DNA from 2 places in the Micromonospora nigra genome. Region 2 is predicted to be linked to the other one. Evidence: riboswitches for the same ligand, from Rfam matches in the RefSeq annotation. Region 2 holds a riboswitch; the other holds the start of a gene.
What was found. A riboswitch is a leader RNA that binds a small molecule or an ion and turns the genes downstream of it on or off. The one in region 2 is predicted to bind thiamine pyrophosphate.

Region 1: another riboswitch for thiamine pyrophosphate. It lies ahead of thiE (thiamine phosphate synthase); the one in region 2 lies ahead of GA0070616_RS06095 (ECF transporter S component).

The regions. Positions count from the first base shown of each region.
Region 1 covers NZ_FMHT01000003.1:2,139,916-2,155,459, forward strand. Annotated here, with positions in the region: gene thiD (bifunctional hydroxymethylpyrimidine kinase/phosphomethylpyrimidine kinase) at 1-140, opposite strand, end outside; gene GA0070616_RS08975 (thiamine phosphate synthase) at 137-778, opposite strand; gene GA0070616_RS08980 (thiazole synthase) at 832-1,611, opposite strand; gene thiS (sulfur carrier protein ThiS) at 1,608-1,808, opposite strand; gene thiO (glycine oxidase ThiO) at 1,799-2,890, opposite strand; gene thiE (thiamine phosphate synthase) at 2,884-3,510, opposite strand; TPP riboswitch at 3,505-3,616, opposite strand; gene GA0070616_RS09000 (aldo/keto reductase) at 3,781-4,743, opposite strand; gene GA0070616_RS09005 (ABC-F family ATP-binding cassette domain-containing protein) at 4,789-6,468, opposite strand; gene GA0070616_RS09010 (class I SAM-dependent methyltransferase) at 6,506-7,114, opposite strand; gene GA0070616_RS09015 (hypothetical protein) at 7,371-8,432, shown strand; gene truA (tRNA pseudouridine(38-40) synthase TruA) at 8,491-9,321, opposite strand; gene rplQ (50S ribosomal protein L17) at 9,390-9,956, opposite strand; gene GA0070616_RS09030 (DNA-directed RNA polymerase subunit alpha) at 9,991-11,013, opposite strand; gene rpsD (30S ribosomal protein S4) at 11,111-11,737, opposite strand; gene rpsK (30S ribosomal protein S11) at 11,751-12,158, opposite strand; gene rpsM (30S ribosomal protein S13) at 12,177-12,557, opposite strand; gene rpmJ (50S ribosomal protein L36) at 12,821-12,934, opposite strand; gene infA (translation initiation factor IF-1) at 13,025-13,246, opposite strand; gene GA0070616_RS09060 (DUF1707 SHOCT-like domain-containing protein) at 13,475-14,116, opposite strand; gene map (type I methionyl aminopeptidase) at 14,343-15,194, opposite strand; gene GA0070616_RS09070 (adenylate kinase) at 15,313-15,544, opposite strand, start outside.
Region 2 covers NZ_FMHT01000003.1:1,504,954-1,520,497, reverse strand. Annotated here, with positions in the region: gene gndA (NADP-dependent phosphogluconate dehydrogenase) at 1-1,018, opposite strand, end outside; gene GA0070616_RS06105 (energy-coupling factor transporter transmembrane component T family protein) at 1,232-2,029, opposite strand; gene GA0070616_RS06100 (ABC transporter ATP-binding protein) at 2,026-3,564, opposite strand; gene GA0070616_RS06095 (ECF transporter S component) at 3,607-4,197, opposite strand; TPP riboswitch at 4,271-4,375, opposite strand; gene GA0070616_RS06090 (permease) at 4,553-5,599, shown strand; gene GA0070616_RS06085 (TIGR03943 family putative permease subunit) at 5,596-6,399, shown strand; gene GA0070616_RS06080 (alpha/beta fold hydrolase) at 6,432-7,256, shown strand; gene GA0070616_RS06075 (DUF6328 family protein) at 7,362-7,856, shown strand; gene GA0070616_RS06070 (acyl-CoA dehydrogenase family protein) at 7,973-9,943, shown strand; gene GA0070616_RS06065 (hypothetical protein) at 10,023-10,634, opposite strand; gene GA0070616_RS06060 (Fur family transcriptional regulator) at 10,684-11,082, opposite strand; gene GA0070616_RS06055 (ArsR/SmtB family transcription factor) at 11,079-11,378, opposite strand; gene GA0070616_RS06050 (metal ABC transporter permease) at 11,416-12,288, opposite strand; gene GA0070616_RS06045 (metal ABC transporter ATP-binding protein) at 12,285-13,049, opposite strand; gene GA0070616_RS06040 (metal ABC transporter substrate-binding protein) at 13,046-14,062, opposite strand; gene GA0070616_RS06035 (hypothetical protein) at 14,116-14,373, opposite strand; gene GA0070616_RS06030 (antibiotic biosynthesis monooxygenase family protein) at 14,401-14,742, shown strand; gene GA0070616_RS06025 (Rv0361 family membrane protein) at 14,937-15,383, shown strand; gene GA0070616_RS06020 (glycine--tRNA ligase) at 15,499-15,544, shown strand, end outside.

The sequences.
Region 1 (15,544 bases), 630 kb from region 2:
CGGGTGTTCTGCGCGGTGACCGCGGTGATCACGCTGGTGCCGTACGCGCCGAGCGCGGCGAAGACCTTCAGGTCGGCCTGGATTCCGGCGCCGCCGCCGGAGTCCGAGCCGGCGATGGTGAGGACCGTGGTGGGTGTCATGACTCTCCCGCTGTCGTTGCGCTCTGGGGCTCCCCGAAGACGGTCGTCAGCGCGACGGCCGCCTCGGTGGGGTCCTCGGCGCGCATGACGGTGCCGAGGACCGCCACGCCGGTGGCCCCCGCCCGCACGCAGGCCCGAACCTGCGCCGCCGTTGCGATCCCGCCCAGGGCCAGCACCGGCACCGGGCTCGCCGCGACGAGCGCCGCCAGCCCGGCCGGGTGCAGGGGCGGGCCGTAGCCGGGTTTGGTCCGGCTCGGGTAGACCGGCGAGAGGGTGACGTAGTCCTCCGTGGTCAGGCGGGCCAGCTCCGCCCCGTCGTGGCAGGAGCGGCCGACGAGTCCGACGCGCGGCGGCGGGTACGGGCCGGCGGCGGGCAGGTGCACCGCGTCGCCGTCGAGCGGGTCGGGGCCGGCGACGACGAGGGTTCCGCCCGCCTCCGCGAGGACGGCCCGCAGGTCGGTGGCGAGGGCGGCCCGCTCGACGCGCGGCAGGTCCTTCTCCCGCAGCACCACCCAGCGCACTCCCCCGGCGACCGCGCCCGCGACCACCTCGACGAGCGGCGTCCGCGCCAGCCGTCGGTCGGTGAGCAGCACGACCCCCGTGGGCGGAACCGGCGGGTTCCGGGTGGACCGTGGCACCGCCACGGCGCGGCTCCCGCTGCCGGGCCGCGTGTCGAGCCCCGACGACGCGGTCACAGGTCCGGCCTGCCCTCGTCAGGGGTGGAGGCGAGGGCGTGGAAGCGGCGGGCGATCCGCCCCGCGCCGTACGCCAACCGGCCCGCCTCGACCGCGTACCGCATCGCGGTGGCCATCGCCACCGGGTCGGCGGCCCGGGTGACGGCGCTGGCCAACAGCACCCCGTCGCAGCCCAGCTCCATGGCCAGTGCCGCGTCGGAGGCGGTGCCGATGCCCGCGTCGAGGATCACCGGCACGTCGACGCTCTGCCGGATCAGCCGGATGTGGTGCGGGTTCGACACGCCCAGCCCCGACCCGATGGGTGCGCCCGCCGGCATCACCGCCGCACAGCCCACGTCCGCGAGCCGCCGGGCCAGCACCGGGTCGTCCGACGTGTACGGCAGCACGGTGAACCCGTCGGCCACCAGCTCCTCGGCGGCGCGCAGCAGCTCCACCCCGTCGGGCAGCAGGGTCCGCTCGTCGCCGATCACCTCCAGCTTGACCCAGTCGGTGTCGAACGCGTCGCGGGCCAGGTGCGCCACCTTCACCGCCTCCGTCGCGGTGTAGCAGCCCGCCGTGTTCGGCAGCAGCCGCACCCCGCACCGGTCGAGCAGCTCCAGCAGCCCACCGGAGCCGCCGGGGGTGGTGCCGACCCGGCGCAGGGCCAGGGTGACCAGTTCGGTGCCGGACGCCCGGATCGCCTGTTCCAGCACGTGCAGGTTGGCCGCGCCGCCGGTGCCGAGGATCAGCCGGGAGGTGAACGCGTCGCCGCCGAGGGAGAGGGTCACGGCGCTCACCCGCCCTGCGCCGCGCTGAGCACCTCGACCCGGTCACCGTCGCGCAGCACGGTCTCCGGCCAGCCGGTACGCGGCACCACCTCGCCGTTGACCGCGACCGCCACCCCACGTTGCTGCGGGGTGACCTCCCGGACCAGGTCGGCCACCGTCACGCCGCCGGGCACCGTACGCCCGGTGCCGTTTACCGTCAGTTCCACGTGTTCTCCTCCGTGCCGAAGCGGTCGGGCCGGAACGGGGCCAGCAGGGGGTCCGCGACACCGTCGACGATCAGGCCGGCGACGAGGTCGGCGGTGACCGGGGTGAGCACGATGCCGTGCCGGTGGTGCCCCGTCGCCGCGATCACCCCGGGGCGTCCGGGCAGCGGGCCGAGGATCGGGGCGTTGTCTGGCGTACCGGGGCGCAGCCCCGCGAGGGTCTCCACCAGGTCGTACTCGGCGAGTTCCGGCACCAGGTCCACGGCGGCGCGCAGCAGCCGCAGCACCGCCCCCGCGACGACGGTCGTGTCGGAACGCTCCTCCTCGGTCGCGCCCACCACCACCTCGCCGCTGTCGCGGGGGACCAGGTAGACGCGCTCGCCGTCGGCGTACCCCCGGATGACGTGCCGGAAGCCCGGCCCACCGCCGCCGGGCGCACGCAGCCGCAGCACCTGGCCCTTCACCGGCCGGACCGGCAGCCCGGCGAGGGCGGCGGCGCCACAGCCGGCGGCCACCACGACCGTCCCGGCGTCCACATCGGACAGCCGAGTCACGAGGCCGGGCACCACCACCGCACCGGCCCGTTCGGCGGCCGTCCGCAGTGCCGGCACGAGCCGGCGCGGATCGACCTGGTGGTCGGTGGCGGCGAGCGCCCCGCCGCGCAGCCGGGGAGCCAGCGCCGGTTCGCGGTCGCGCAGCTGCGAGGGGCGCAGCGGCGTGACCGGCAGCCCCAGCCTCTGCTGGTACGCCCACAGCCGACGCGCCTCGGCCAGGTCGTCGCCGGTGAGCCCGACGACGAGGGTGCCCTCGGTGCGGTGTCCGACGTCGGCCCCGGCCGCCTCGGTCAGCTCGGCCGCGAACGCGGGCCAACGGGCGGCCGAGGCGGTGAGCAGCCCGGTCAGTTCCCGCTCCCCGAAGTACGCCTCGGCGACCGGAGCGAGCATTCCCGCCGCGACGTGGGACGCGCCGGAGCCGGGAGCCGGATCGTGCACGGCCACGCGCAGTCCCCGGGCGGCGCAGCGCCAGGCGATCGCCAGGCCGACCGGTCCCGCCCCGATCACGGCGACGTCCGGCCGGCTCAACACCCCAGCGCTCCGAGCAACTCCGCGGTGGCCCGGGCGGGATCGGCGGCGGCCGACAGCGCCCCCACCACCGCCACCCCGTACGCCCCGGCGGCGACGAGCGCCGGCACGGTCGCCGCGGTGACCCCGCCGATGGCGATCACCGGCACGTCGACGGCCGCCGCGACGGCGCGGACCCCGGCGGGGCCGATCGGTTCGGGCAGCCCGTCCTTGGTGGTGGTGACGTGGCAGGGCCCCACGCCCAGGTAGCTGGCTCCGGCGGCGACGGCCTCGGCGGCGGTCACCGGTTCCCGGGCGGTCGCGCCGAGCACCGCCGCCGGGCCGAGCACCCGGCGGGCCGCCGCGACGGGCAGGTCGTCCGCGCCGACGTGCCCACCGGCGGCAGCCACGGCCAGGGCCACGTGCAGCCGGTCGTTGACCAGGCACGTCGCCCCGTAGACGGCGCACTGGCCCAGCACCCGACGGGTCAGGTCGTACGCCTCGCGGTCGGTCGCCGAGTCCTCGACCCGGACCTGCACCACCAGTTCGGCGCGGGCCACGGCCAGGGCAGCGGAGACCACGGCGAGCGGATCACGCCCGGGTCGGGTGTCGGTGACCAGATGCAGACGCCCCAGGGACGGCACGGCAACGCTCCTCCCTGCGCCGGCATTACCCGGATCAGGTTCGACGGTCGGGGGCTGTGTCAGCCCCCCTCTCAGCCCGGTGCACCGGGCTCCCGTGGGTTACTTGCGTGCCACCGTACGACGAACCGGCGGATCCGCCAAGCGCGGGTACGGGATTTCACAGCGACCGCCCGAAGGCGCCACCCGGGGCGGCGGGTGACCCCACCGTCACACCATGCTGTCCGGATACCCTCCGCCGCCGTCGCCGGGCGGGTTCAGCGGCGCGCGGGTTCAGAGGATGGCGCGCAGGGCCTTGAGGTCCTCCTCGGTGGGGTGCCAGGCGCCCGCCTCGGCGTTGGCGCGCACCTGCTCGGCCGTGGTGGCGCCCGCGATCACCGAGGCCACCGCCGGCTGGGCGGCCAGCCCGCCGATCGCCACCTGGAGCATCGACAGCCCACGCTCGGTGGCGTACGTCCCGATCGCCTCGATGGTGTCCCAGTCGGCGGCGGCGAGGCGCTGCGCGTACCGGCCGCCGCCGGCGAGGCGGCTACCCGCGGGCGGGGCCTCGTCGCGCTTGTACTTGCCGGTGAGCAGGCCGTTGGCCAGCGGGAAGAACGGCAGCATGCCGAGGCCGAAACGTTCGCAGGCGGGCAGCACCTCGATCTCGGCGTCCCGGTTGAGCAGGCTGTAGTGGTTCTGCGCGCTGACGAACCGCGTCAGGCCCCGGGTCTTCGCGGTCCAGTCGGCGTCGGCGATCTGCCAGCCGGCGAAGTTGGAGTTGCCCAGGTAGCGGACCTTGCCCGCGCGGACCAGGTCGTCGAGGGCGGCCAGGGTCTCGTCGATCGGGGTGCCGGGATCGGGCTCGTGGAGCTGATACAGGTCGATGTGGTCGGTGTCCAGCCGGCGCAGCGACGCCTCGACGGCGCGCACCACGTACCGGCGGGAACCACGGACGCCGAAGTCGCGGCCGTTGGCCCCGCCCATCGACATGCCGAACTTGGTGGCCACGACCACGTCGTCGCGGCGGCCCTTGAGCGCCGCGCCGAGGCACTCCTCGGACGCGCCGTGCGGCTCGCCGTAGATGTCGGCGGAGTCGAAGAAGTTGATCCCGGCGTCGAGCGCGGCGTCGACCACCGCCCGGGTGCCGTCGAGGTCGAGCTTGCGGCCGAAGTTGTTGCAGCCGATGCCGACCACGGACACCACGAGCCCGGAGTCGCCGAGCCGCCGATAGGTCATCTCAGTCACGAGATCCACTCTATGCGGCGGCGACGCACCCGGCCCGGCGTAGGCCACGACCCGTCAGCCCACGTCCCACACCGGTTCGGAGGTCTCCACCACCTCTCCGTCGCCGCGGAACAGCACGAAGCGGTCGAAGGTGCGGGTGAACCAGCGGTCGTGGGTGACCGCGACCACCGTGCCGGCGAAGGCGGACAGTCCGGCCTCCAGCGCCTCGGCGGAGGCCAGGTCGAGGTTGTCGGTGGGCTCGTCGAGCAGCAGCAGGGTCGCCCCGGACAGCTCCAGCAGCAGGACCAGGAAGCGCGCCTGCTGGCCACCGGAGAGGGTGCCGAACCGCTGGTCACCCTGCGCTGCCAGCTCATACCGGGACAGCACCGCCATGGCCGCGTGCCGGTCCATGCCGGCGCGGTGCTCGTCGCCCCGCCACAGGATCTCGACCAGGGTCCTGGCCATCAGCTCGGGCCGGTCGTGGGTCTGTGAGAAGTGTCCCGGGCGGACCCGCGCGCCGAGCCGCGCCATGCCGTCGTGGCGCACGGGGGCGAGGGCCGCCGCGCCGTCGACCGGCCCGTTGGCCGGATCGGGGTCGGTGCCGCCGCGGGCGAGCAACCGCAGGAAGTGCGACTTGCCGGTGCCGTTGGCGCCGAGGACCGCGACCCGGTCGCCATACCAGATCTCCAGGTCGAAGGGGTAGGTCAGGCCGTCCAGCTCCAGCTGTTCGCAGATCACCGCGCGTTTGCCGGTCCGTCCGCCGGCCAGCCGCATCCGGATGTCCTGCTCCTTCGGGGGTACGGGCGGCGGCCCGGCCTCCTCGAACTTGCGCAGCCGGGTCTGCGCCGCCTGGTAGCGGGAGGCCAGCCCGTCGTTGTACGCGGCCTTCTGCTTGTACATCAGCACCAGCTCACGCAGCTTCTGGTGTTCCTCGTCCCAGCGGCGGCGCTGCTCGTCGAGCCGGGCGTGCCGGGCCACCCGCGCCTCGTGCCAGCTCGCGAACCCGCCGGGGTGCACCCAGGCGCTGCCACCCTCGACGGCGACCACCCGGTCGGCGGTGTGGGCCAGCAGCTCCCGGTCGTGCGAGACGTAGAGCACGGACTTGCCGGATTCGCGGAGCCGCGCCTCCAGCCAGCGCTTGCCGGGCACGTCGAGGAAGTTGTCCGGTTCGTCGAGCAGCAGCACCTCGTCGGGGCCGCGCAGCAGCAGTTCCAGGGCGAAGCGCTTCTGCTGACCGCCGGAGAGGGTACGCACCGGCCGGTCGCGGGCGGTGTCCCAGGGCAGGTCGAGGACGATGGTGGTGACGGTGTCGAAGAGGACCTCGGCGTCGTATCCGCCGGCCTCACCCCAGGCGGCGAGCGCGTTCGCGTACGCCAGTTGGGCCTTGCCGGCGGCGGTGCTGGACGCGTCGCGTGCGTCGGCCGCCCGCATGGCCGCCTCGGTGGCGGCGAGCCGGTGACCGGCGTCGCGCAGTGCCGGCGGGGCCAACGACAGGGCCAGGTCGGCCAGCGTGGACTCGTCGCCGATCATGCCGATGAACTGGCGCATGACGCCCAGCCCACCGGCTCGGGCGATCGCGCCGGTCTGCACGGGCAGGTCACCGGCGACCATGCGCAGCAGCGTCGTCTTGCCGGCGCCGTTGGGCCCCACCAGGGCGACCTTCGCGCCCTCACCGACCCGGAACGACACGTCGGCGAAGAGTTCCCGCCCGTCGGCGAGGGTGTGCCCGACTGCTGCCACGTCCACGTATCCCACGCGGGCATCCTGCCCGAGTGGCGGTCGGGCGGCCCAGTCAATTACGGGTGACGCGCAGCACCCGGAAGCCCTTCTGGCTGGCGTGCCGGTCGACCTGCCAACCCTGGTCGACCAGCCAGCGGTGCAGCGAGTCGCCGCCGAGGTGCCGGGCGACGACCAGCCAGCCCACCCCGTCGGGGGCGAGCCGGGGCAGCCAGCGGGCCAGCAGCTCGTGCAGGCCGTCCTTGCCGATGCGGATCGGCGGGTTGGACCAGAGCTGGGCGAAGGTGACGTCGGCGGGTACCGCGTCGGGGTCGAGCACGCGCACCCGGTCGGCCGCGCCGACCCGGGCGGCGTTGGCGGCGGCCAGCTCGCGGGCCCGCTCGTTGACGTCGACCGCCCAGACGGTGGCGGCGGGCGCGGCCTCGGCGAGCACGCAGGTGATGGGCCCGAAGCCGCAGCCGAGGTCGAGCAGGTGGCCGGTGGTGCCGGCGGTGGGCAGGTCGGCCTTGCGCAGCAGCACCGCCGTGCCGGGGTCGAGGCGGGTCGCGGAGAAGACCCCGGCAGCCGAGGTCAGCGTGTAGTCGCGGTCGGCGACGGTGAACTCGATCTCGCGCGGGCGCGCGGAGGTCGCGGGCTCAGCGGTGAAGTAGTGGTCGCCGGTCACCGGGGCATTCTCGCACCGCGCCGGGCGGTCGTCCGGCGCGGGAGTGCGCGGGACGGGCGCCCCGACCCCGGGCCGGGCGGCGGCCACGGGGCCGGGCGGCGGCCGTGGAGGCCGGGTGGCGGACACCGTCACGGGTGGCGGTCGTGGAGGCCGGGTGGCGGCCGTGGAGGCCGGGTGGCCGCCACATGGGGACGGTCGACACCGAGATTCTCTGAAATTGCCCCCTAAAGGGACAAACACTCCTACTCTGGGCGACATGGCGTATCGGTACGAGTCCGATGAGGACGCATACGTGAAGCACTCCGAGGACGGGCCCGAGCTGTCGCCCCCCGAAGGCCCACCACCTCCGGCGGGACCTTCCCCGTCGCGCTTCCCCACGCCGTCGCTGCCGCACCCCAACCAGCTCGTGCTGGCCGCCACGGCACCGCCCCGCGTCGCCGCGCCACCGCCACCGCCGGCCGACGAGGAGGAACCGCCCGTCAGCCTGCTGTCGGACGAGCCGCCGCGGCCCACCGGCGAACCGACACCGCGTCGCGGCCCCGGCCGGGCCTGGCAGGTGCTGGTCGGCACCGCCGCCGTGCTGGTCCTGCTCGGACTCGGGGGCCTCATCGGCGCGGTCCTGCTCACCGACCGGGACACCACGCCGCAGGCGGCACCCAGCGCAGATCTCGCCACCACCCGGGACCACACGCCCACCACGAGCGACCTCGACTCCCGCGACACCGACCAGGCGCCGCTCACCGCCCGGGAGGTCTTCCCCGGCGACACGCTGGTGGTGGCCGACGGCCGGCCCGCCTACCGGGTGCTGCGGACCAACTCCAGCGGCAGCTGCGCGGTCGCGACCACGGGCGAGGTGTCCGACCTGCTGGTCCGCCTCGGCTGCAACCAGGTGGTGCGGGCGACCCTGCGAACCTCCGACGGCGAACACCTGGTCACCGCGGGGTTGTTCAACCTGACCGACCGGTCCAGTGCCGAACGGGCCCGCGACCGGGTGCGGCAGATTCTCGACGAGCGGCAGGGCAGGTTCCGGGGCATGCCCGCCGACGAGCAGACCGACACGATGGCGACCGCACCCGCCCGCGTCGGCTGGCAGGTCCGGGGCCACTACCTGGCGTACGCGGTGGTCACACGTAGCGACGTCAGCACGATCCGCTCGGGGGACACCACGGTACGCGAGGTCCTGTTCGACCTGATCGAGCTGCACCTGAACCGGGGCGTGCTGGAACGCCGTGCCGACGGAGGCACGGCCGCCCAGCCCAACCAGGGGACCGACGACGACACCGGCGGCCAGGACGGCACGGGGTCCAGCGGGGACTGAGCCCCCGTTCCGGCCGGCGGCGGGTGCGTGGCGACGGCCACGCACCCGCCGCGTCCGGTCAGCCCTCGACCGGCACCCGCAGTCGCCGGGTCAGGTCGGCGCGGCGGGCGTACTCGGCGGGGTCTTCGGGATAGCCGACCGCTACCAGGGTCAGACCGTGCGCCGGCGCGACGGTCACTTCGCTGGACCGTTCCCGGCGGGTGAGCAGGCCCGCCGGCCACTCCACCCCACGCCGGCCGTCCCCGGCCACCAGCATCGCCCCGACCAGGCTGCGCACCATCGCCTGACAGAACGCGTCGGCCTGCACCGTCGCGACCAGGATCCCGTCCGGGTCGCGTCGCCAGTCCAGCCGGGTCACCTCGCGCAGCGTCGTCGCATTCTCCTTGCGCCGGCAGTACGCGGCGAAGTCGTGCTCCCCCACCAGACCGGCCCCGGCGGCGTTCAGCGCGTCGAGGTCCAGCGGCTTCGGCCAGGCCAGCACCTCGTGCCGGCGCAGCGGCTCGGCCCCCCACGGGGCGTCGGTCACCCGGTACTCGTAGCGGCGGAAGGTGGCCGAGAACCGGGCGTCGAAGTCGGTGGGCACCTCCGTCATCGCGCGCACCCGCACATCGGTGGGGAGCAGCCGGGCCAGCCGACGCAGCAGCTTCGGCCCGTGCTCCCGCCACGTCGCGGTCGGCAGGTCGAGGTGGCAGACCTGCCCGGACGCGTGCACCCCGGCGTCGGTGCGGCCGGCCACCGTCAGGCCGGTCGCGGTGCCCGCACCGAGGACCAGGTCGAGTGCCTCCACCAGCACGCCCGCCACCGTACGGCGGGTCGGCTGGGCGGCCCAGCCGGAGAAGCCGGTGCCGTCGTACGCGACGTCCAGCCGAAGCCGGCTGCGCTCCTGCACCTCGTACCTCCCCTGACGGATCGGGCCCGGCACCCCCTGGGGGATGCCGGGCCCGACGGTGGTCTGGATCAGACCTTGCCTTCCTCGGTGGCCAGGTCGCTGTCCTCGCGGGCGGCAGCGGTGTCGCCGGAGGCCGACACCGGCGGCTCGGCGTCCTGGTCGCCCGGCGTCGACGTCGACGCCGGGGTGTCGTCGGCCGGGGCGAGCGCCTCGACCTTGTCCTGCTGCGCGGACTTGCGGGCGGCGGTCTTCTTGTTCGCCTTCGGCGCGGCGACCTGAAGCTCCTCGACCAGCTCGATGATCGCCATCGGAGCGGCGTCACCCTTGCGCGGACCGGTCTTCACGATCCGGGTGTAGCCACCGTTGCGGTTGGCGTACCGGGGCGCGATCTGGTCGAACAGGGAGTAGACCACGTCCTTGTCCTTGACGACGGCCAGCACCCGCCGACGCGAGGCGAGGTCGCCGCGCTTGGCCTTGGTGATGAGCTGCTCGGCGAGCGGACGCAGCCGCCGGGCCTTCGTCTCGGTGGTCTGGATCTTGCCGTGCTGGAACAGCGCAGTGGCCAGGTTGGCCAGCATCAGCCGCTCGTGCGCGGGGCTGCCGCCGAGGCGGGGGCCCTTGGTGGGCGTGGGCATGCTTGGTGCTCCTCAGGTGTGGCGGCAGCGCGGACTAGAGCTGCTCGGTCTCGCGGTAGTCGTCGGTGTCGTAGTCGGCCTCGCCGAAGGTGTCCACGACGTGCGCCGGGTCGAAGTTCGGGGCCGAGTCCTTCAACCCCAGCCCCATCCCGGCCAGCTTCATCTTGACCTCGTCGATCGACTTCTGGCCGAAGTTGCGGATGTCGAGAAGGTCGGCCTCGGTACGCCCGATGAGCTCACCAACGGAGTTGATGCCCTCGCGCTTGAGGCAGTTGTAGGAGCGGACGGTGAGGTCCAGCTCCTCGATCGGCAGCGCCAGGTCCGCCGCCAGCTGCGCGTCCTGCGGGGACGGCCCGATGTCGATGCCCTCGGCGGTCTCGTCCAGCTCCCGGGCCAGCCCGAACAGCTCGACCAGCGTCGAACCGGCGGAGGCCAGCGCGGTGCGCGGGCCCATCGACGGCTTGGTCTCGACATCGATGATCAGCCGGTCGAAGTCCGTCCGCTGCTCGACACGGGTGGCCTCGACCCGGTAGGTGACCTTCAGCACCGGCGAGTAGATCGAGTCGACCGGGATCCGGCCGATCTCGGCGCCGGCCTGCTTGTTCTGCGCCGCCGTCACGTACCCGCGACCCCGCTCGACGGTCAGCTCCATGTCGAGCCGGCCCTTGCCGTTGAGGGTGGCGAGCTTGAGGTCCGGGTTGTGCACCGAGACGCCGGCCGGGGGCTGGATGTCACCCGCGGTCACGTCGCCCGGGCCCTGCTTGCGCAGGTACATGCTGACCGGCTCGTCGTGCTCGGAGCTGACGCAGAGCTCCTTGATGTTCATGACGAGCTCGACCACGTCCTCCTTGACCCCGGGGATCGTGGTGAACTCGTGCAGCACACCGTCGATCTTGATCGAGGTCACGGCCGCACCCGGGATCGACGACAGCAGCGTACGCCGCAACGAGTTGCCCAGGGTGTAGCCGAAGCCCGGCTCCAGCGGCTCGATGGTGAACCGGGACCGGGTCTCGTTGATCGACTCCTCGGAGAGGGTCGGTCGCTGGCTGATGAGCATGTCTTCTCTTCTCTTCCGGGGCGCCCGCCATATGACGCCCACGACACAACGTGTTCCGGTGGCCCGCCCGGTGTGGGCGGGCCACCGCAACGAGCCCCTACTTGGAGTAGAGCTCGACGATCAGCTGCTCCTGGACCTGGGTGTCGATGACCTGACGGGCCGGGAGCGAGTGCACCAGGATCTTCATCTGGCTGGGGATCGCCTCCAGCCACGCCGGAACGGTCTTGGAGCCGGCCTCGGCCTGGGCGACGATGAACGGGGTGAGCTCCTTGCTCTTGCCCCGCACCTCGACGATGTCGTGCTCCTTGATGCGGTACGACGGGATGTCGACCTTCTTGCCGTTCACGACGAAGTGACCGTGCTTGACCAGCTGACGGGCCATGTCCCGGGACTTGGCGAAGCCGGCCCGGTAGACCACGTTGTCCAGCCGCGACTCGAGGATCTGCAGGAGAACCTCGCCGGTCTTGGCCTTCTTGCCGACGGCCTCTTCGTAGTAGCCGCGGAACTGCTTCTCCAGCACGCCGTACACGCGGCGGGCCTTCTGCTTCTCACGAAGCTGGAGCAGGTACTCCGTCTCCTTCGTGCGGCCGCGGCCGTGCTGTCCGGGCGGGAACGGCCGGGACTCGAACGGGCACTTCGGGCCATCGCACTTGCTGCCCTTGAGGAACAGCTTCATCTTCTCCCGCCGGCAACGGCGGCAGTCAGCACCGGTGTAACGAGCCATCTCTCTCTACCTCTCAGACCCGACGACGCTTGGGCGGACGGCACCCGTTGTGCGGCTGCGGGGTGACGTCGGAGATCTGTCCGACCTCAAGGCCCACGGCCTGCAACGAACGGATGGCGGTCTCCCGGCCGGAGCCGGGGCCCTTGACGAACACGTCGACCTTGCGCATGCCGTGCTCCATGGCCCGACGCGCGGCGGCCTCGGCGGCGAGCTGCGCGGCGAACGGAGTCGACTTGCGGGAGCCCTTGAAGCCCACCTGGCCGGACGAGGCCCAGGAGATGACGGCACCGGTCGGGTCGGTGATCGACACGATGGTGTTGTTGAAGGTGCTCTTGATGTGCGCCTGCCCGTGGGCGACGTTCTTGCGTTCCTTGCGCCGGACCTTCTTGACGGCGGCTCCGGCACGAGCCTTCGGTGGCATAAGTCTGTGCGCTCCTAGTTACTTCTTGCCGGGCTTCTTCTTGCCGGCGACGGTCCGCTTCGGGCCCTTCCGGGTCCGCGCGTTGGTCTTGGTCCGCTGGCCACGCACGGGCAGGCCCCGGCGGTGCCGGATGCCGGCGTAGCAGCCGATCTCGACCTTGCGGCGGATGTCAGCGGCGACCTCGCGGCGCAGGTCGCCTTCAACCTTGTAGTTGCCCTCGATGTGGTTACGGAGCTGGACCAGCTCCTCGTCCGTGAGGTCCCGGACACGCTTGTCCGGCGAGATACCGGTGGCGGTGAGCGTCTCCAGGGCGCGGGTGCGACCCACGCCGAAGATGTAGGTGAGCGCGATCTCCATCCGCTTCTCGCGGGGGAGGTCGACGCCGACTAGACGTGCCATGTGCGGGCGTGCTCCTCGTGATGTTGTGGCGGAGGTGTGGACCCGTCCCATCCCGCTACCGACCGCCCTGTCCTTCCGGCGCTGTCAGCACCGGCGACCGGGTGGTCGCTGCCCGAGCGGGCCCCGGCCTCCGACCGGGGGTCAACCACGCAGAAGTACGCGATGCGCACCACTCGCGGCTGGGACGAGCATGATGAGTTGGCTGGATCTGCGGCCGGACCGGTTCGACCGACCGTGTTGTCACACGACCGGTCGGATCTGGTTCAGCCCTGGCGCTGCTTGTGGCGCGGGTCGGTGCAGATGACCATGACCCGGCCGTGCCGGCGGATAACCCGGCACTTGTTGCAGATCCTCTTGACGCTCGGCTTGACCTTCACGGTTGCCTTACTTCCCATCTGGCCCGGCGACGCGAGGACGCGACACCGGACGTCGAAGACGGACACGGGACGTCCCGGCCGCCGTCAGGCTCACTTGTAGCGGTAGACGATGCGCCCGCGGGTCAGGTCGTACGGCGAGAGTTCGACGACGACCCGGTCCTCAGGCAGGATGCGGATGTAGTGCTGCCGCATCTTGCCGCTGATGTGGGCGAGCACCTTGTGGCCGTTCGCGAGCTCCACCCGGAACATGGCGTTCGGCAGGGGCTCGATGACCCGACCCTCGATCTCGATTGCTCCGTCTTTTTTCGGCATGTACTCCGCTGTCCTGACGTCGGTTGCTCCGGACGGCCCACAACGTCTTACACGGGTGTCTGATCTCGGATCAGAAGCCCGCGCCAGCCGCGGCTCCGAATCCCGCCGAAGCGCTGGCGGGCATGCCGGAGTGGACGCTGTGCGCCGATCAGAAAGTGTACGCCCGCCTGCGGGTCGCCGCCAAACCGGCCACCGATCGGGGCTGGCGATTCCGACAAAACTCACCTGTCAGGTGTTCTCGGCGTCGTCCGAACGTCGTCCGGCGGGCTCCGAACCCGCCACCTCCGAACCCCCCACCCCGGGGCCGCCCACCTCGGGCCGACCGCCCGCCACCGCCGTGGAGCCGCCACGCTCCCGCTTACGGGCACGCTTCTCCGCACGGCGACGACGCCGCCGGTCCTGCTTGGCGGCCCACCGCACCGGCTCCCCCGTCGCCAGGCCCGTCACGGTACGGACCGCCACGATCGCGCCCCACGGGCCGGCCACCCAGCCCGGCCAGAAGTACAGCGGCTCCCCCGCCACGATCGAGGTGCCCGCCCAGACCGCCAGCACGATGCCGACGACCTTGAGCCAGGGCTCCCAGACCTCCACCAGCCAGCGACCGGTCACCGACCGTCCGTACGTCGGCGTCACGCCGTCAGGCACCGCGTCGTCCGGCACCGCCAGCCGCGACGAATCCGCGCTGGCCGGGGCCGGCAGGTCGACCACCAGGACGGCCAGGTCGCCGTACGTGCGCGCCGCGTAGGCCCGGCCGAGCCGCTCGTCGTACTCGTGGAAGTCGAGACGGCCCTCCTCCAGCGCCACCCGCAGCCGTTCCGCCGTGGCCTCCCGGTCCGCGTCGGCCGCCCGCGCGTCCTCCCGCCCGTCCATGCCAGCAAGCATGCCACCACGTCGCCACGTCGCCACCCGGAGCCGGACGCCGTTTCACCGTGGGGCCGGCACCACCGCAGGGCGCGGTTCACCGTGGGGCCGGCACCACCGCAGGGCCCGGCCCACCGGCACCGGCGCCCCCGTCACCCACTGCCGGTGGTCACCACCGCGGGCCGCCTCGCCAGGGTCTCGGTGCCCCGGGTCTCGCCGGTCAGGTGTCGCCGGTTCAGTGGGCCACCGGGACGGCGGGCTGCCGAGCAGTCACCAGGTCACCGAGGCGGGCCCGGCCGCCGTCCGCAGCGGTCAGCACCCACACGCCGTCCGGGAGCAGCGCCATGGTGTGTTCGACGTGTGCGGCCATCGAACCGTCCCGGGTGACGACCGTCCAGCCATCGGCCAGTTCCTCCGTGCGGGGGGAGCCGAGAGTGATCATCGGCTCGATGGCCAGGGCCATTCCCGGCACCAGCCGGGGCCCCTTGCCGGGCCGGCCGTGGTTGAGCACGTGCGGATCCTGGTGCATCTCGGTGCCGATGCCGTGGCCGCCGTAGCCGTCGACGATGCCGTACCGGCCCCCCTTACGGACGGCGCTCTCCACGGCGTGGGAGATGTCGGTGAGGCGGCCCCGCCCGCTGGCCGAACCCCGGGCTGCGGCGGCGATACCCGCCCACATGGCGTCCTCCGCCACCGCGGTCATCCGCGACACGGCCGGGTCGACCTCACCCACTCCGACCGTGATGGCGGCGTCGCCGTGCCAGCCGTCCAGCACCGCCCCGCAGTCGATGGAGATCACGTCGCCCTCGTGCAGCACCTGCTCCGGTGACGGGATGGCGTGCACGATCTGCTCGTTGACCGAGGAGCAGATCGATGCGGGGAAGCCGTGGTAGCCCTTGAACGAGGGAACGGCCCCGGCCGCCCGGATGGTGGACTCCGCGATCGCGTCCAGGTCGGCGGTGGTGACCCCGGGGGCGACCGCCTCGCGCATCCGACGCAGCGCCTCGGCCACCACCAGGCCGGCGGCGCGCATCTTCTCGATCTGGTCAGGGGTCTTCAGCTGGATGTCCAGCTGGGGACGACGCATGGAGCCGCTACCTTTCGTTGCCGAAGAGCGGGGCACGTCGCGCGTACCCCGCTCTTCGCACTCTATCCACCGCCGGACTGGCGTCGACGAGCCGATCGCGATCGTCGGCAGCGGGACGTCAGCCGCCGTAGGACCTCAGGGCGTCGATGGCGCGGACCGTGACGTCCTCCACCGGGCCCGTGGCGTCTATGCCGACCAGCTTGCCCTGGGCGCCGTAGTAGTCGACCAGGGGCGCGGTCTTGTCCGCGTACTCCCGCAGGCGGGCGGCGATCGTCTCCGGCTTGTCGTCGTCACGCTGGAACAGCTCCGCGCCACAGCGGTCGCAGATGTCCTCGCGGGTCGTCGGGTCG
Region 2 (15,544 bases):
GCGCGTACGCGACGATCTTGCTGGCCAGCAGCGCGCGTCGCACGTCCTCGACGAAGGCGTCCCGGTCGGTGACCTGCCACTTCTCGCTGGTGTCGGGGAACGCCCGCGCCGCGGCCTCCCGCTGGCCGACATGCCCGGACAGCGACCGGGCGAAGGTCGCCTCGGCGATGCCGGTGATCGGGATGCCCAGGTCGAGGGCGATCTGCACCGTCCATCGGCCGGTGCCCTTCTGCTCGGCCCGGTCCTGCACCACGTCGACGAAGGCCCGCCCGGTGGCGGCGTCGGTGTGCGCCAGCACGTCGGCGGTGATCTCGATCAGGAAGGACTCCAGCTCGCCGGAGTTCCACTCCCGGAAGATCTCCGCGATCTCCGCCGGCTCCGCCCCGAGCCCGGCCCGCAGCAGGTCGTACGCCTCGGCGATGAGCTGCATGTCGGCGTACTCGATGCCGTTGTGGACCATCTTGACGAAGTGCCCGGCACCGTCCGGCCCGACGTGCCGGCAGCACGGCTCGCCCTCGACCTGCGCGGCGATCTTCTCGAAGATCGGCCCGAGCTTGCGGTACGACTCGGCCGAACCGCCCGGCATGATGCTCGGCCCGAGCAGGGCGCCCTCCTCGCCGCCGGACACGCCGGTGCCGACGAAGTGCAGCCCGTGGGCCCGCAGCGCCTCCTCCCGGCGCCGGGTGTCGGCGAAGTGGGCGTTGCCGCAGTCGATGACGATGTCACCGGCCTCCAACAGCGGCACCAACTCGTCGATCACGGCGTCCGTCGGGCCGCCGGCCTTCACCATGACGATCACCGCGCGGGGCCGCTCCAGCGCCGCCACGAAGTCCGCCAGGGACTCCGCCGGCACGAAGGTGCCCTCGTCGCCGTGCTCGGCCACCAGGGCGCGGGTGCGTTCCGGCGAGCGGTTGTGCACCGCCACGGTGAACCCGTTGCGGGCCAGGTTCCGGGCCAGGTTCCGCCCCATCACCGCCAGCCCGGTCACACCGATCTGCGCCGTCGCCCGATCCGCCATCCTCGTCGCCACCTCTCACGTCGGTCAGTAGTGCTGCGACCGTATCGCGGGCGGCGGATATCCGCGCTGTCGTCTCGACGGGCGGGCAGCGGGGAGTCGCCGTGGGCAGCGGATGTTCCAGAAGGTGGACCCTCCTTCGCCGGTGCCGGCTCCCGTCCGCCCGGCGCCGGGCGCACCCCGGCCCGCTGCGCCGTCCGGGGGAGGGCCACCGGCTCAGACGATCGGGCGGAAGGTGCCGAGCAGCACGCTGACGGTCAGCGCCCCGCCGGCCAGCAGCACCGCCCCCACGACCAGCAGCGCGTCGGCCATCCCGAAGTGCTGCCGCCGGGCGACCGTGCGGGGCGTGCCCGCGTCGAAGCCCCGGGCGTCCATCGCCACGGCCAGCCGGGTGCCCCGGCGGATCGCGCCGACCAGCAGCGTGAACGCGGTCGAGACGAACAGCCGCAGCCTGGCCACCGGGTTGCGTCCGGCCTCGACACCGCGCGACCGGCGCGCCATGCTGATCATCTGCCACTCCTGCCCGAGCAGTGGCACCAGGCGGAACGCGGCCAGCGCCCCCACCGCGAAGCGGGCCGGCGCCCGCACGTTCTGCACCAGCGCGTCGGCCAGGTCCGTCGGGTCGGTGGTGGCGAAGACGATCACCCCGGGCAGCGCGACGGCGAACGTCCGCAGCACCAGGCCGAGGGCGGTCAGCAGCACCCCGGAGGTCACCACCGCCGGACCGGCCTCCAGCAGCACCCGCCCCGAACGGTCGGCCGCGAACAGCACCAGGGTGACGACGACCCCGACGGCGCTGACCAGCAGGGGCCAGGCGCGGCGCAGCAGCAGGCCGGCGCGTACCCCGAACAGCGGCAGCAGCGCCATCTCGACGCCGATCGCGATGGCCGGTGTGACCGGGTCCAGGGTCGCCACCAGGATCAGCGAGAACAGCAGTGCCGCGGCCAGCTTGGCGACCGGGTTGCGCCGGGCCAGGGGCGCGTCCGGCCGGGCGACCGGCTCGACGCCGATCACCGGCCCGCCCAGCCGGGCTGGTTCGGGGCGTCCGGGGCGTCCAAGGTGTCCGGGGCCTCCGGGGCCTCCGGGGCCTCCGGGGCGTCCGGAGCCATGCCCGACGGGTCGGCCGGGCCGGGTGTCGACGGGCCCAGGGCGACGGTGCGGTCGGCCAGCGCGGCCACGAAGTCGATGTCGTGGGTCACCGCGACCAGACCGTGCCCGGCGTCGCGCAGGTCGGCGAAGAGGTCCAGCAGTTCCCGCCAGGTGCGCCGGTCCTGACCGAAGGTGGGCTCGTCGCAGATCAGCAGGCGGGGGGCGGTGGCAAGGGCCGTCGCGACGCTCAGCCGCCGCGCCTCGCCGCCCGAGAGGGTGTACGGGTTGGCCCCGGCGAGCCGGGTCAGCCGCAGCCGTTCCAGCAGGGTGTCCACGGTGGACCGGACGGCGGCGTCGGGCTGGCCGGCGCGGCGTGGGCCCAACGCGAGTTCGTCGAAGACGGTGCGGGCGACGAACTGGTGCTCGGGGTCCTGGAACACCGAGCCGATCCGGTCGGCCAGGGCGGGGCCCCGCCACCGGTGCGGCGGGGTGCGGGTGTCGGCTCCGGCCAGGGCCCGACTTGCGGTGACCCGCCCAAGGCCCGGCCGGAGCAGCCCGCCGAGCAGCAGCGCCAGCGTGGACTTGCCGGTGCCGTTGCGGCCGAGCACCGCCAGGGCCTCACCGGCGCGTACGGTCAGGTCGGTGGCGGCCAGCCGGGGCGGCAGGCCGAGCCGGTCGGCGGTGAGCAGCACGTCGCCGGCCGGGTTGCGGGCGCGGCGGGGCGGCACGGTGCGGCCGGGCACCCACACCCCCTCGGCGGCGAGGGCGTCCCCGTACCGGCCGAAGACGTCGTCAGGCGGGCCGTCGGCACGGACACCGCCGCCCGGGTCGAGGACGACCACCCGGTCGACCAGCGGCAGCGCCTCGGCCACCCGGTGCTCGACGAGGACCAGGGTGGTGTCGGCGTCCATCGCCCGACCGATCGCCTCCCGCACCAACGCCGCCCCGGCCGGGTCGAGGTTGGCGGTGGGTTCGTCGAGCAGCAGCAGGCGCGGCCGCAGGGCCAGCGCCCCGGCCAGGGCCAGCCGCTGCTGTTCGCCGCCGGACAGGGCGGCGGTGAGCCGGTCCCGCCGGTACGGGAAGCCGACCCGGTGCAGGGCCTCGTCCACCCGGGGCCAGATCTCCCCGGCCGGCACACCCCGGTTCTCCAGCCCGAACGCCACGTCGTCGCCGCAGCGCGCCATCACCAACTGGGTCTCGGGATCCTGGAAGACGATGCCGACCCGTTCGCGGGCGTCGCGGGGTTCCAGCCCGTCGACGGTGACGTCGCCCTCCCGTTCACCGGAGTCGTCGGGCAGCAGCCCCGCGAGGGCGGCCAGCAGGGTGCTCTTGCCCGCACCGGATGGTCCGAGCAGCAGCACCCGCTCGCCGGGCCGCACCCGCAGGTCGACCTGCCGGACGGCCCAGGCGCGTCGCCCGGCGTGCCGCCACCCGAACCCCCGCAGGTCGACGCCGCTCATCCCACCTCCTCGTGGCCCGGCTCGCCGGTTCAGTCGGTCGGGTCAGACGAGGGCACGGTCGCGGCCGGCGGGGAACCGGTCGAGGACGCCGGTGGTGGCCAGGGCGCGGGTCAGGGCGTACGCCCCGGCGCCGGCGAGCACGGTCGCGCTGAGGATGGTGATCAGCGCGTAGGGGATCCGGTAGCTGGTCAGGTCGGTGGCCACGTTCCAGTAGAAGAAGTCGAACAGCGCGGCGCCGAGGCCGGTCAGCGCGCCGGCCAGCAGCGCGGTGGGCAACCGGAAGGTGCGGTACCGGAAGGCGGCGAACGCCAGCTCCGCGCCGAGGCCCTGGGACAGGCCCTGCACGATGGTCAGCGCACCCCACTGGCTGCCGAGCAGAGCGGAGACGATCGCGGCCAGCAGCTCGCAGTAGACCGCCGCTCCCGGCTTGCGGATGACCAGCCCGCCGAGCACGGCGGGCACCAGCCACATGCCGTAGATCAGCGCCTGGGCCGGTGGGAAGAAGGCGAAGGCGGCCTCGGTAGCGCTCCAGAGCAGGCCCCAGGCCCAGAAGATCACGCCGAAGGCGACGGCGATGACGGAGGCGACGACGATGTCGATCGTGCGCCAACGGTTGGTGTCGGTGTGCTTCATGCGGTTGCTCCCCAGTCCGTGGTGAACCAGGCAAGACGCACGCCGCGCCCGGTGGTGGCCGGACGACGGCGCGGCTGGAGGTCGACCGAACTCCCTGCGCTGGCATTACCCAGATCAGGTTCGAGGGTCTGCGGGCGGACCCGCACTCTCAGCGCTGCGCGCTCCCCTGTCGGAGGTGACGTTGTCGCACCGACGCTAACACCAGCGAAGATCATCAGGCAAAGTGATCTTTCCGCAGGTCATGGCGACGCACCTTCGAGGCCGCGAACCCGCCGAAGGGTGTGACATCCATCGACGTGAACGGCTGCACGCGGTAACCTCATGCCGCCGATCCGGACGGGCAGAGGACGAACACGTGAGCACAGACACCCAGCACTCCGCGCCGCCCGGCGAGCCGCCCGGGCGCGCCCCCGCCCCGCCCGACGCCCCGGCCGACGACCGGCGGCTGTTCGGTGGCCGGATCGGCTCGGTCGAGGTCCTCGCCGCGCTGCTGGTCCTCCTGATCATCTTCCGGGCGCCGCTGGCCACCGCTCTCGCCGAGCCCCGGTTGCAGACCTGGACCACCGTCTTCGTCTCGATCATGGTGCAGGCGGTGCCGTTCCTCGCCTTCGGCGTGGTGTTGTCGGCCGTGATCGCGGTCTACGTGCCCCGCTCCTTCTGGGCGAAGGCGCTGCCGAAGCATCCCGCGCTCGCCGTGCCGGCGGCCAGTGCGGCCGGCGTGGTGCTGCCCGGCTGCGAGTGCGGCGCGGTGCCGATCGCCGGGTCGCTCATGCGTCGGGGAGTCACCCCGGCCGCCGCCCTGGCCTTCCTGCTGGCCGCCCCGGCGATCAACCCGATCGTGCTCACCGCCACCGCGGTCGCCTTCCCGAACAACCCGGAGATGGTCCTGGCCCGGGGGCTGGCCAGCCTGATCGTGGCGATGGTCATGGGCTGGCTGTGGCTGCGCCTCGGCCGCGCGGACTGGATCCGGCTGCCCCGCCGGCCCGAGCTGGACGACGCCTCGCGCGGGCGCGCCTTCTGGGCGGCCGTCCGACACGACGTCACCCACGCCGGGGGCTTCCTGGTGCTCGGCGCGATGGCCGCCGCCAGCATCAACGTGCTGGTGCCCGAGCGGTGGCTGCAGACCCTCGCCGACAACGCCTGGCTGTCGGTGCTGGCCCTCGCGGTCCTCGCCGTGCTGCTGTCGCTCTGCTCGGAGGCGGACGCCTTCGTGGCGGCCTCGCTGTCGCAGTTCTCCCTCACGTCCCGACTCGTCTTCCTGGTGGTGGGGCCGATGGTCGATCTCAAGCTGATCTCGATGCAGGCGGGGGTGTTCGGCCGCCGGTTCGCCTTCCGGTTCGCCCCGACCACCTTCGCGGTGGCCGTGCTGGTGGCCGTGGGCGCCGGGGCGGTGCTGCTGTGAACCGGCAGGCGCAGGCGGTCGTCCTGCTCCTGCTCGGCGGCGCGGTGGTCCGGGCCAGCGTCACCGACCTCTACCTGCGCTACGTCAAGGAGGGGCTGCGTCCCTTCCTGATCGCCGCCGGCCTGCTGCTGATCGTCGCCGCCGTGATGACCCTGTGGTACGAGCTGCGCCCGGCCGCCCGGGTGGCCGTCCCGGCGGGGAGCCCGGACGTGGCCGGTGACGTGCCGGCGGGCGGCCCGGGGAACGCCGGGCACGGACCCGCCGTGGCCGGGTCGGAGCACGACGGGCACGGCCACGGTCACCACGAGCCGCGGGTCGGCTGGCTGCTGATCCTGCCCGTGCTCGGGTTGCTGCTCGTCGCGCCGCCGGCCCTCGGGTCGTACGCGGCGGGGCAGGCGGGCACGGCGCTGGCCAGCCAGCAGCAGTCGGACTACCCGCCCCTGCCCGACGGCGATCCGGTGCAGGTGAGCGTGCTCGACTACGCCTCCCGGGCGCTGTTCGACAAGGGCGCCTCGATCGGTGGTCGGCGGGTGATGCTCACCGGCTTCGTCGCCGCCGGCCCCGACGGCCAGCCCATCCTGGCCCGGATGGTGATGTCCTGCTGCGCCGCCGACGGCCGGCCGGTCAAGCTCGGGCTGACCGGCGACGTGCCGGCCGGGCTGGCGAACGACACCTGGATCGAGGTGACCGGCCGCTACAGCGACCGGCTGGGCCGCGACCCGGTCAACGACGCGGAGATCCCCTTCATCGAGGTGGAGTCCTGGCGGCAGGTGCCCACCCCCCGGCGTCAGTACGAGTGACCCCGGGGCGGCCCGCGGGTAGGGTGCCGATCATGCGAATCGCAGCCAGGGGCTTGGAGTTCGAGGTACGCGTCGGCGGTCCGGAGGGCGGTGAGCCCGTCCTGCTGCTGCACGGCTTCCCGCAGCACTCCGGCGAGTGGGACGACGTGGTGCCCGCCCTGCACGCCGCCGGACTGCGCACGTACGCGCTGGACCAGCGGGGATACTCGCCCGGGGCCCGGCCGGCTGCGGTCAAGGCGTACCGGATGCCGGAGCTGGTCGCCGACGCGGTGGCCGTGCTGGACGCCCTCGGCGTCGAGGCCGCGCACGTGGTCGGTCACGACTGGGGTGCGGTGGTCGCCTGGAAGCTGGCCGCCGGGCACACGGACCGGGTCCGCACACTGACCGCCGTGTCGGTGCCGCACCCGGCCGCCATGGCGCACGCGCTGACCACCGACACGCGGCAGAAGGCGCGCTCGGCGTACATGGTGCTGTTCCGTCAGACGGGCCGGGCGGAGCGGGCGCTGCTGGCGCTGAAGGGGTTCGGCCTGCGCCGGTTGCTGCGCGGGGTGGGCGGCCGGGCGAGGGTGGCGGCGTACGCGGATCCGATGCGCGAGCCGGGCGCGTTGACCGCCGCGCTGAACTGGTACCGGGCCATGTCCCGGAGGGACATGGCCACCACCGGGCCGGTGCCGGTGCCGACCACGTACGTCTGGAGCGACCGGGACTTCGCGATCGGCCGCACCGCTGCCGAGGCGTGCGCCGCGCACGTGCCCGGCGACTACCGCTTCGTGGTGCTGCCCGGGGTGACCCACTGGATCCCCGACGAGGCGCCGGCGGCGCTGGCGGAGGCGATCCTGGCCCGGGTGCGGGCCTGACCCGCCGCCCGGTTGGCGAAGCGGTTTCATGCCGCTTCCGTTGGGGCACAAGCGTTCCGCCGGCGTGTCGCACACCGCCGGGGGTACGCTCACCGGAGGTCGCCCGTGTCGAAGGAAACCGAGAAGCAGCGCTGGCAGCGCAACTTCACCGATCTGTTGCAGGAGCTGCGGGTCGCGCAGACCGGCGTGCAGATCCTCTTCGCGTTCCTGCTCACTCTGCCCTTCAGTGCCGGCTTCGAGCGGACGACGCAGTTCCAGAAGGACGTCTACATCGTGGCCCTGCTGGCCGCGGCCGGTGCCACCGCGATGATCATCTCTCCGGTGGCGTTCCACCGGGCGCTGTTCCGGCAGGGGCGCAAGCCGGAACTGGTGCGCTTCGCGCACCGGATGGCCAGCGGCGGGCTGGCCCTGATGCTGATCTCGATGGTCAGCGCGGTGCTGCTGGTCACCGACTTCGTGCTCGACCGGCCGGTCGCCTTCGTGCTCAGCGCGATCACGGCCCTGTGGTTCCTGACGTTCTGGGCCGTGCTGCCGTTCTCCCGGCGCAACTGGGGTGACGACGACGAGGACGACGACGAGGACGACGACCGGATCGCCTGACGCCTCGATATCCCTCGATATTTGCGCGACGCTACCCCTGGGTAACACCCGGGGGTAGCGTCACGTTCGTCGAGCACATGACGCAGCACACCGAACCGAGGTTCGAGGGGGCAGCCGTGACCACGACAGAGCACACTCCATCCACCTCCGACGGAGCCGGGCCCCTGCCCGGCGAGGCGGGCCAGGTGTCCGAGAAGGAGGCCCGCCGGGTCGCCGAGGCGGCCCGCGAATCCGCCTGGGACCGACCGAGCTTCGGCCGGGAACTCTTCCTCGGTCGGCTCCGCGTCGACCTGATCGACCCCTGGCCGCGTCCGGACCCGGCCGACACCGCCCGGGCCGAGGACTTCCTCGGCCGGCTGCGGGAGTTCTGCGCGACGGAGGTGGACGGCGCCGCGATCGAACGCGACGCCCACATCCCCGACGAGGTGTTCCACGGGCTGGCCCGGCTCGGCGCGTTCGGCATGAAGATCGACCGCGCCCACGGCGGGCTCGGCCTGAGCAACCTGCACTACTGCCGGGCGCTGATGCTGGCCGGATCGGTCAGTCCCGCCCTCGGCGCGCTGCTGTCGGCGCACCAGTCGATCGGCGTCCCGCAGCCGTTGAAGATGTTCGGCACCCCCGAGCAGAAGGACCGGTTCCTGCCCCGCCTGGCCGCCGGGGAGGTCTCCGCCTTCCTGCTCACCGAGCCGGACGTGGGCTCCGACCCGGCCCGGTTGGCCACCACCGCCGAGCCGACCCCCGACGGCAGCGGCTACCGGCTCAACGGCGTGAAACTCTGGGCCACCAACGGCACCATCGCCACCCTGCTCGTGGTGATGGCCCGGGTGCCGGCCGCCGACGGCCGACGCGGCGGCATCACGGCGTTCGTCGTCGAGGGCGACGCCGAGGGCATCACCGTCGAGCGGCGCAACGCCTTCCTCGGACTGCGCGGCCTGGAGAACAGCCTCACCCGCTTCCACGACGTGTTCGTGCCGAAGGAGAACGTCATCGGCGGCGAGGGCAAGGGGCTGAAGATCGCCCTGACCACGTTGAACACCGGCCGCCTGTCGCTGCCCGCCATGTGTGTCGGCGCCGGCAAGTGGGCGCTCAACGTGGCCCGGGAGTGGGCCGCGGACCGGGTGCAGTGGGGCCGGCCGGTCGGCGAGCACGAGGCCGTGGCGCAGAAGCTGTCGTTCATCGCGGCGACCACGTACGGCATGGAGACCATGCTCGACCTGTGCTGCCTGCTGGCCGACGACGACCGAAACGACATCCGGATCGAGGCGGCGCTGGTCAAGCTCTACGCCAGCGAGATGGCCTGGCGCGTCGCCGACGAGCTGGTCCAGATCCGTGGCGGTCGGGGTTACGAGACGGCCGACTCCCTGGCTGCCCGGGGCGAACGGCCCGCCGCCGTCGAGCAGATGCTGCGTGACCTGCGGATCAATCGCATCTTCGAGGGCTCGACAGAGATCATGCACCTGCTGATCGCCCGGGAGGCGGTCGACGCGCACCTGTCCGTGGCCGGCGACATCATCGACCCGGACGCCGGTCTGGGCCGCAAGGCGAGGGCCGGGGCGCGGGCAGGCGCGTTCTACGCCCGGTGGCTGCCCACCCTCGCGGTCGGAGCGGGCCAGCGTCCCACGGCGTACGCCGAGTTCGGCCCCCTCGCCGGACACCTGCGCCACGTCGAGCGCGCCTCGCGGAAGCTGGCCCGGTCCACCTTCTACGCGATGTCCCGCTGGCAGGGGAAGATGGAACGCAGGCAGGCGTTCCTGGGCCGGGTGGTGGACATCGGCGCGGAGCTGTTCGCGATGAGCGCGGTCTGCGTTCGGGCCCGCGCGGAGCGGGAGACCCGCCCCGAGGGGGTGGAGCTGGCCGACCTGTTCTGCCGGCAGGCGCGGGTGCGGGTTGCTGCCCTGTTCACCGCCCTGTGGGAGAACACCGACTCCGTCGACGTGGTCGCGGCGCGGCGGATCCTCGCCGGCCGGTACGCGTCGCTGGAGGAGGACGTGATCACCCCGCCGGCCGACCTGCCCTGGGTGGCCCGCTGGACCCCCGGCGAGTCCACGGCCCGCGACGTCCGCCGCCGCATCCCCCCGATCCCCTGACCCCGCCACCGCCCGCCGGCCCGAGGGTGCCGGAGCTCCGGTCGCCGGGGCAGCGGTCACCCGGGCCGGCGGGCGGGGTTCAGCGTGGGCGCGGGGGGCGCAGGCCGAGGCGGCGCAGCTCCAGGGCGGCCAGGGCGTCGACCGTGTCGTCGTCGCCCCGACGCCACGCCTCCGCCACGTCCGGGGCGATCCGGGTCAGGTGGCCCAGCGGCTGACCGGCCAGCGCCCGCAGGGCGAGCAGGTCCCGGCCGCCGGGTGCGGCGGCCAGGGTCGCCGCCGCCCCGGCCCGGCGCATCCAGCGCACCCGCAGCGGCAGCCAGCCGAACAGCACCAGCCCGAGCGGGAACACCAGCACGGCCACGGCCAGCGCCAGGGCCAACTGGTCGACCAGTTCCTGCTGGTCGCGCCCCGCCTCCGCCAGCGAGCGGGCGGCCTCGGCGGCCCGCTCGAACGGCGCGGTCAGCTCGTCGCCGACCAGCGGCACCCGGCCGACCTTGCCGCCGGCCTCGCCCAGGTTGTCGGCCAGTCCGCCGCCGGCCGACTCCAGCTTCTCCCCGGGTACGGCCAGCCGTCGCACCAGGTCGTGCAGCCACATCGCGCCGCGCACCGCCGCATAGACCCAGGCGACGACGAGCAGGTCGGTGACCACCTGGCGGACGGCGACCGGGAAACGATCAGCGTAGATCCTCACGCCGCACAGCGTGCCACGGACCGGGCCCCCGGGGCACCCCGCCGACCGGTCAGCGGGCGCAGGTCGGGCAGGTGCCGAAGATCTCCAGGGTGTGGCTGACGTCGGTGAAGCCGTGCTCGGCGGCCACCCGTTCGGCCCAGCTCTCCACGGTCGGCCCCGCCACCTCCACCGTCCGCCCGCAGGAGCGGCAGACCAGATGGTGGTGGTGCCCCTCGCTGCACCGCCGGTAGAGATGCTCACCGCCGGGCGGACGCATCACGTCGATCTCGCCCGCGTCCGCGAGGTTCTGCAGGGTGCGGTAGACGGTGGTCAGGCCGACCCGCTCGCCCCGGTCCCGCAGCATCGCGTGCAGGTCCTGTGCGCTGTGGAAGCCCTCCACCTCGGCCAGCAGAGCGCTGACCGCCGACCGTTGACGGGTGTTGCGGACCGCCGTTCCGCCCTCACTCATGACGCCTCCCCGGCGTGGCTGACCGCGTCGGCCACGATGTGCGCGACGTGCTCGTCCACCAGGGCGTACGCGATCTCGCGGCCCCGTCGGGAGCCGCGTACCACGCCCGCGCCCCGCAGCACCCGCAGGTGCTGGGAGACCAGCGGTTGCGCCGCGCCGAGCTTCTCGACCAGCTCGTGCACACAGCGCTCACCCTCGGCGAGCTCGCTGACGATGGCCAGCCGGATCGGTGCCGACAGGGCGCGCAGAAGCTCGCTGGCACCCTCGTAGGCGTCGTAGCCGGATCCGATGGTCACCCCGCAACGGTAACCAATCCCACGGCCGAGCCGCCGGTCAGGATCGGTGCAGCACCACCTCGGGCGGTTCCTCCGCCACGACGGGGGCCGGCGCGGGCTGCCGGCGCAGCCCCCGCCACAGCGCCCCGAGCACCGCCACGACCAGGAAACCGGCGATGGCGAGCACCACCACCGAGGCACCGGGGGCGGTGTCGGCGACCGCCGCCACCCAGATCCCCGCGCCCGCGGCGAACAGGCCGAGCGCCATCGCGGCGGTCATCGTGCTGCGGAACCCCCTGGTGACCTGCTGGGCGGTGGCGACCGGCACCACCATCAGCGCGCTGATCAGCAGGACGCCGACCGCCCGCATGGCGATGGTCACCGTGACCGCGGTGGTGACCGCGAGCAGCAGGTTGAGGGCGCGTACCGGCAGGCCGGAGACGCGGGCGTACTCCTCGTCGTGGCAGATCGCGAACAGCGCCGGGCGCAGCGCGAGCATGGCCACCAGCACCGCCACCCCCAGCACCGCGATGGTGGTCAGGTCCTGGCGGGAGGTGGTGGTCAGGGCCCCGAACAGGTAGGCGTTGAGGTTGGAGTTGCTGCTGTCGGAGAGCCCGACGAGCACCACCCCACCGGCGATGCCCCCGTAGAACAGCAGCGCCAGCGCCAGGTCGCCGGAGGTGCGTCCGCGCTCGCGGATCAGCTCGATGGCGACCGCGCCGACCGTGGCCGCCGCCACCGCCATCAGCACGGGGGACTGGTTGAACAGCAGGCCGGCGCCGACGCCGGTCAGCGCGACGTGGCCGATCCCGTCGCCGATCAGGGCCAGCCGCCGCTGCACCAGATAGATGCCGAGGGCCGGTGCGGCCAGGCCGATGATCAGCGCGCCGACCAGGGCGCGCAGCATGAACTCGTACTGGAACAGGCTCACGGGGCACTCCACAGCCCGGCGGGCTCCTCGGGGCCGTGCGGGTGCACGTGGTCGTGGTCGGGCGCCGCGTGGTGGCCCGCCGGTTCGGGCACCGCGCCGTCGTGGGCGATGCCGCCCCCGTGCACCACCACGGCCCGACTGATCAGCGGACGCAGCGGCCCCAGCTCGTGGGCGACCAGCAGCACCGTCCCGCCGCCGTCGACGAAGCCGCGCAGCGCCCCGGCGAACGCCTCCTGGCTGGCGGCGTCCACCCCGGCGGTCGGCTCGTCGAGCACCAGCAGTTCCGGCTGGCCGGCGAGCGCGCGGGCGATGAGGGTGCGCTGCTGCTGGCCGCCGGACAGGGTGGACACCGGGTCCTTCGCGCGGTCGGCGAGCCCCACCGCGCGCAGTGCCTCGGCGACCGCCTCCCGGTCGGCGCGGCCCGGCGGGCGCAGCACACCGCGGCGGGCCAGCCGGCCCGACGCCACGACCTCGGACACCGTGGCCGGTACGCCGCCGCCCGCGCCGAGCCGCTGCGGGACATACCCGATGCGGTGCCACTGGCGGAACCGCCGCAACGGGCGCTCGAAGAGGGCGACGGCGCCGGCGGTGAGCGGGACCAGCCCGAGCGCGGCGCGGATCAGGGTGGACTTGCCGGAGCCGTTGGCGCCGAGCACCGCGACGACCTCACCGGCGGTCACGGTCAGGGACACGTCACGCAGCACGGGGCGGCCGTCGTAGCCGACCACCCCGTGCGTGACGGTGATGACAGGGGTTGTCACGAGCAGCTCAACGCCGTCCTCAGGTTCTGCAGGTTGGTGCGCATCACCGAAAGGTAGTCGCCGCCGCCGTCGGCGGACAGGCCCTCGAGCGGGTCGAGCACCGCGGTCTGCGCGCCGACCTCCTCGGCGATCGTCTCGGCGACCTTCGGGCTGACGAGGGTCTCGAAGAAGATCGTGGTGGCCTTGTGTTCACGGGCCTCCTCGGCGACCTCGGCCAGCCGCTGCGGCGACGGCTCGTTCTCGGGGGTCAGGCCGGTGATGCCGATCTGCTCCAGCTGGTATTTCTGGGCGAGGTAGCCGAACGCGGTGTGGCTGACCACGATCTCCCGCCGCTGGCAGGTCTTGAGGCCCTCGGTGAACTCGGTGTCGAGCTTCTCCAGCTCGGTGCGCAGGGCCTTCGCCCGCTCGGTGTACTCGCCGGCGCGGTCCGGGTCGACGGCACCGAGCCGCTCGGCGAGCTTGTCGCCGATGGTGGCCAGCCGGGTCGGGTCGAGCCAGACGTGCGGGTCCTTGCCGCCGGACTCCTCGGCGTGCTCGCCCGGCTTCTCCGCCTCGGCGTGCTCGTCCTCGGCGTGCTCGCCCTCGCCGTCGTGGCCGTGCTCGTCCTCAGCGCCGTGGTCGTGGCCGCCGGCTGCCGCGTCGAGCAGCGGCTGGACCGTGGCCACGTCGAAGGCCCGGTCGCCGCCGTTCTGCTCGATGGCCTCGTCGACCGCCGGCTGGAAGCCGTCCAGGAAGACGATCAGCTCGGCCTCGCTGATCTGGCCGACCTGGCCGGGGTTCAGCTCCAGGTCGTGCGGTTCCGCGCCGGGCTTGGCGAGGTTGGTCACCGTCACCGCGTCGCCGCCGACCCGCTCGGTGACGAACTGGAGCGGGTAGAAGGCGGCCACCACGTCGATGCGCTGCGGGTCGGCCCCGGCCGGGGCGTCCTCGGTCGAGCAGGCGGCGACGCCGCCCAGGGCGAGCAGGGCGGCGGAGGCGGTGGCCAGGGCGCGAGGGGTCGGGCGGAGGTTCATGGGCTCAACCTTCCGCGGAACGACAATGATTGTCAAAAACGCATGATTGCATGTCAGAGCAGCTTCACCAGACCCGCGGTGACCAGCAGCGTGAGGACCAGCAGCCGGATCACCCGGGTCGGCGGGGTCTGTACCGCCCAGGTGGTCACCAGCAGCGCGGCCACCCCGGCGGCCAGCAGCAGCGTGAGCAGGCCACCGAGGACACCGGGAGTGAAGAACGCGACCAGCGCCACCAGCAGGGTGACCAGGAACACCGTCGTCGGGTTCTGCCGGGCCAGCCGGGCGGGCAGGGAGTTCTGCGTACGCTGCATCCCACCAACTTTACGAGGAGGAAGCCGGTGCTGGTGACCAACCGGTTCGTGGTCGAGGCGGAACTCGCCGAGGCGTTCACCGAGCGGGCGCACGCGGCCCTCGCGGCCCTCGCGGCCCGGCCCGGCTACCTGCGGGGGCAACTCGTCCGGGCGCTCGACGACCCCCGGCACTGGTGTCTGGTCACCGAGTGGGAGTCCGTCGGCACCTACCGCCGGGCCCTGGGCGGCTTCGACGTCAAGGTGACCGCGGTGCCGCTGCTCGCCGAGAGCGTCGACGAGCCGTCCGCCTACGAGGCGCTGGCAACCGCCCCTCCCGGCGGCGACGTGTTGGTGCTCGCCAGTGATCGGGCCGCGGGTCCTTACCGCTGAGCGCTCGGGCACTACGCTGCTCGTATGACCGTACCCGGACCGGCAGGCCCCCCGCCGTACCCCGCGCTGCCCCTGTCCGGGCCTCCGCCGCACCCCACGACCGGTCAGGGCCCGCACCCCACGCAGCCGCCCGGCCCGCCCACGGGCCCGCCCCCGCCGCCTCCGGGGCCCCCGCGCCGCCGGCCGGGCCCGGGGTGGCGCCGCCGTTCGCCGCCCCGCCCACCGAGGGCGGCCGGGCCCGACTCTGGCTCGGCCTCGGTGCCGGCGCGCTCGCCCTGCTGCTGTGCTGCGGCGGGGGCGGAACCGCCGTGGTCGGCCTGCTCGTCAGCGGGGTGCAGGCGATCGAGGAGCAGAGTCGCACGGTCTCCTCCGACTACTACCGCGCCCTGTCCGAGCAGCGCTACGGCCAGGCCTACGACCAGCTCTGCGAGGACGCCAAGCGCCGCGAGTCGCGGCCGGAGTTCGAGCGCCGGGTGTCCGCCGAGCCGCAGATCGCGAGCTACCGGGTCGGCGAGGTGGACCCGACCACGCTCACGGTCCCGGTCGACGTGACCTACGCCGGCGGCGGGCGGGAACGCCAGCAGGTGACCCTCCGGCAGGACCGGCAGACCGGCGGCCTGGAGGTCTGCGGGGTCGACTGACCCGTCCCCGGTAATGTGCTGGTTCCCGGGTCGGCCACCGCCCTACGGTCGACCCGGACCGTTCCGGTTCATCCCACCGCGTCCCCGCCGACCGCCAGTCGGCGTAGGAGGAAACATGCCAGCCGACCGTATCGACGCCGTCGTCAGCCTCGCCAAGCGCC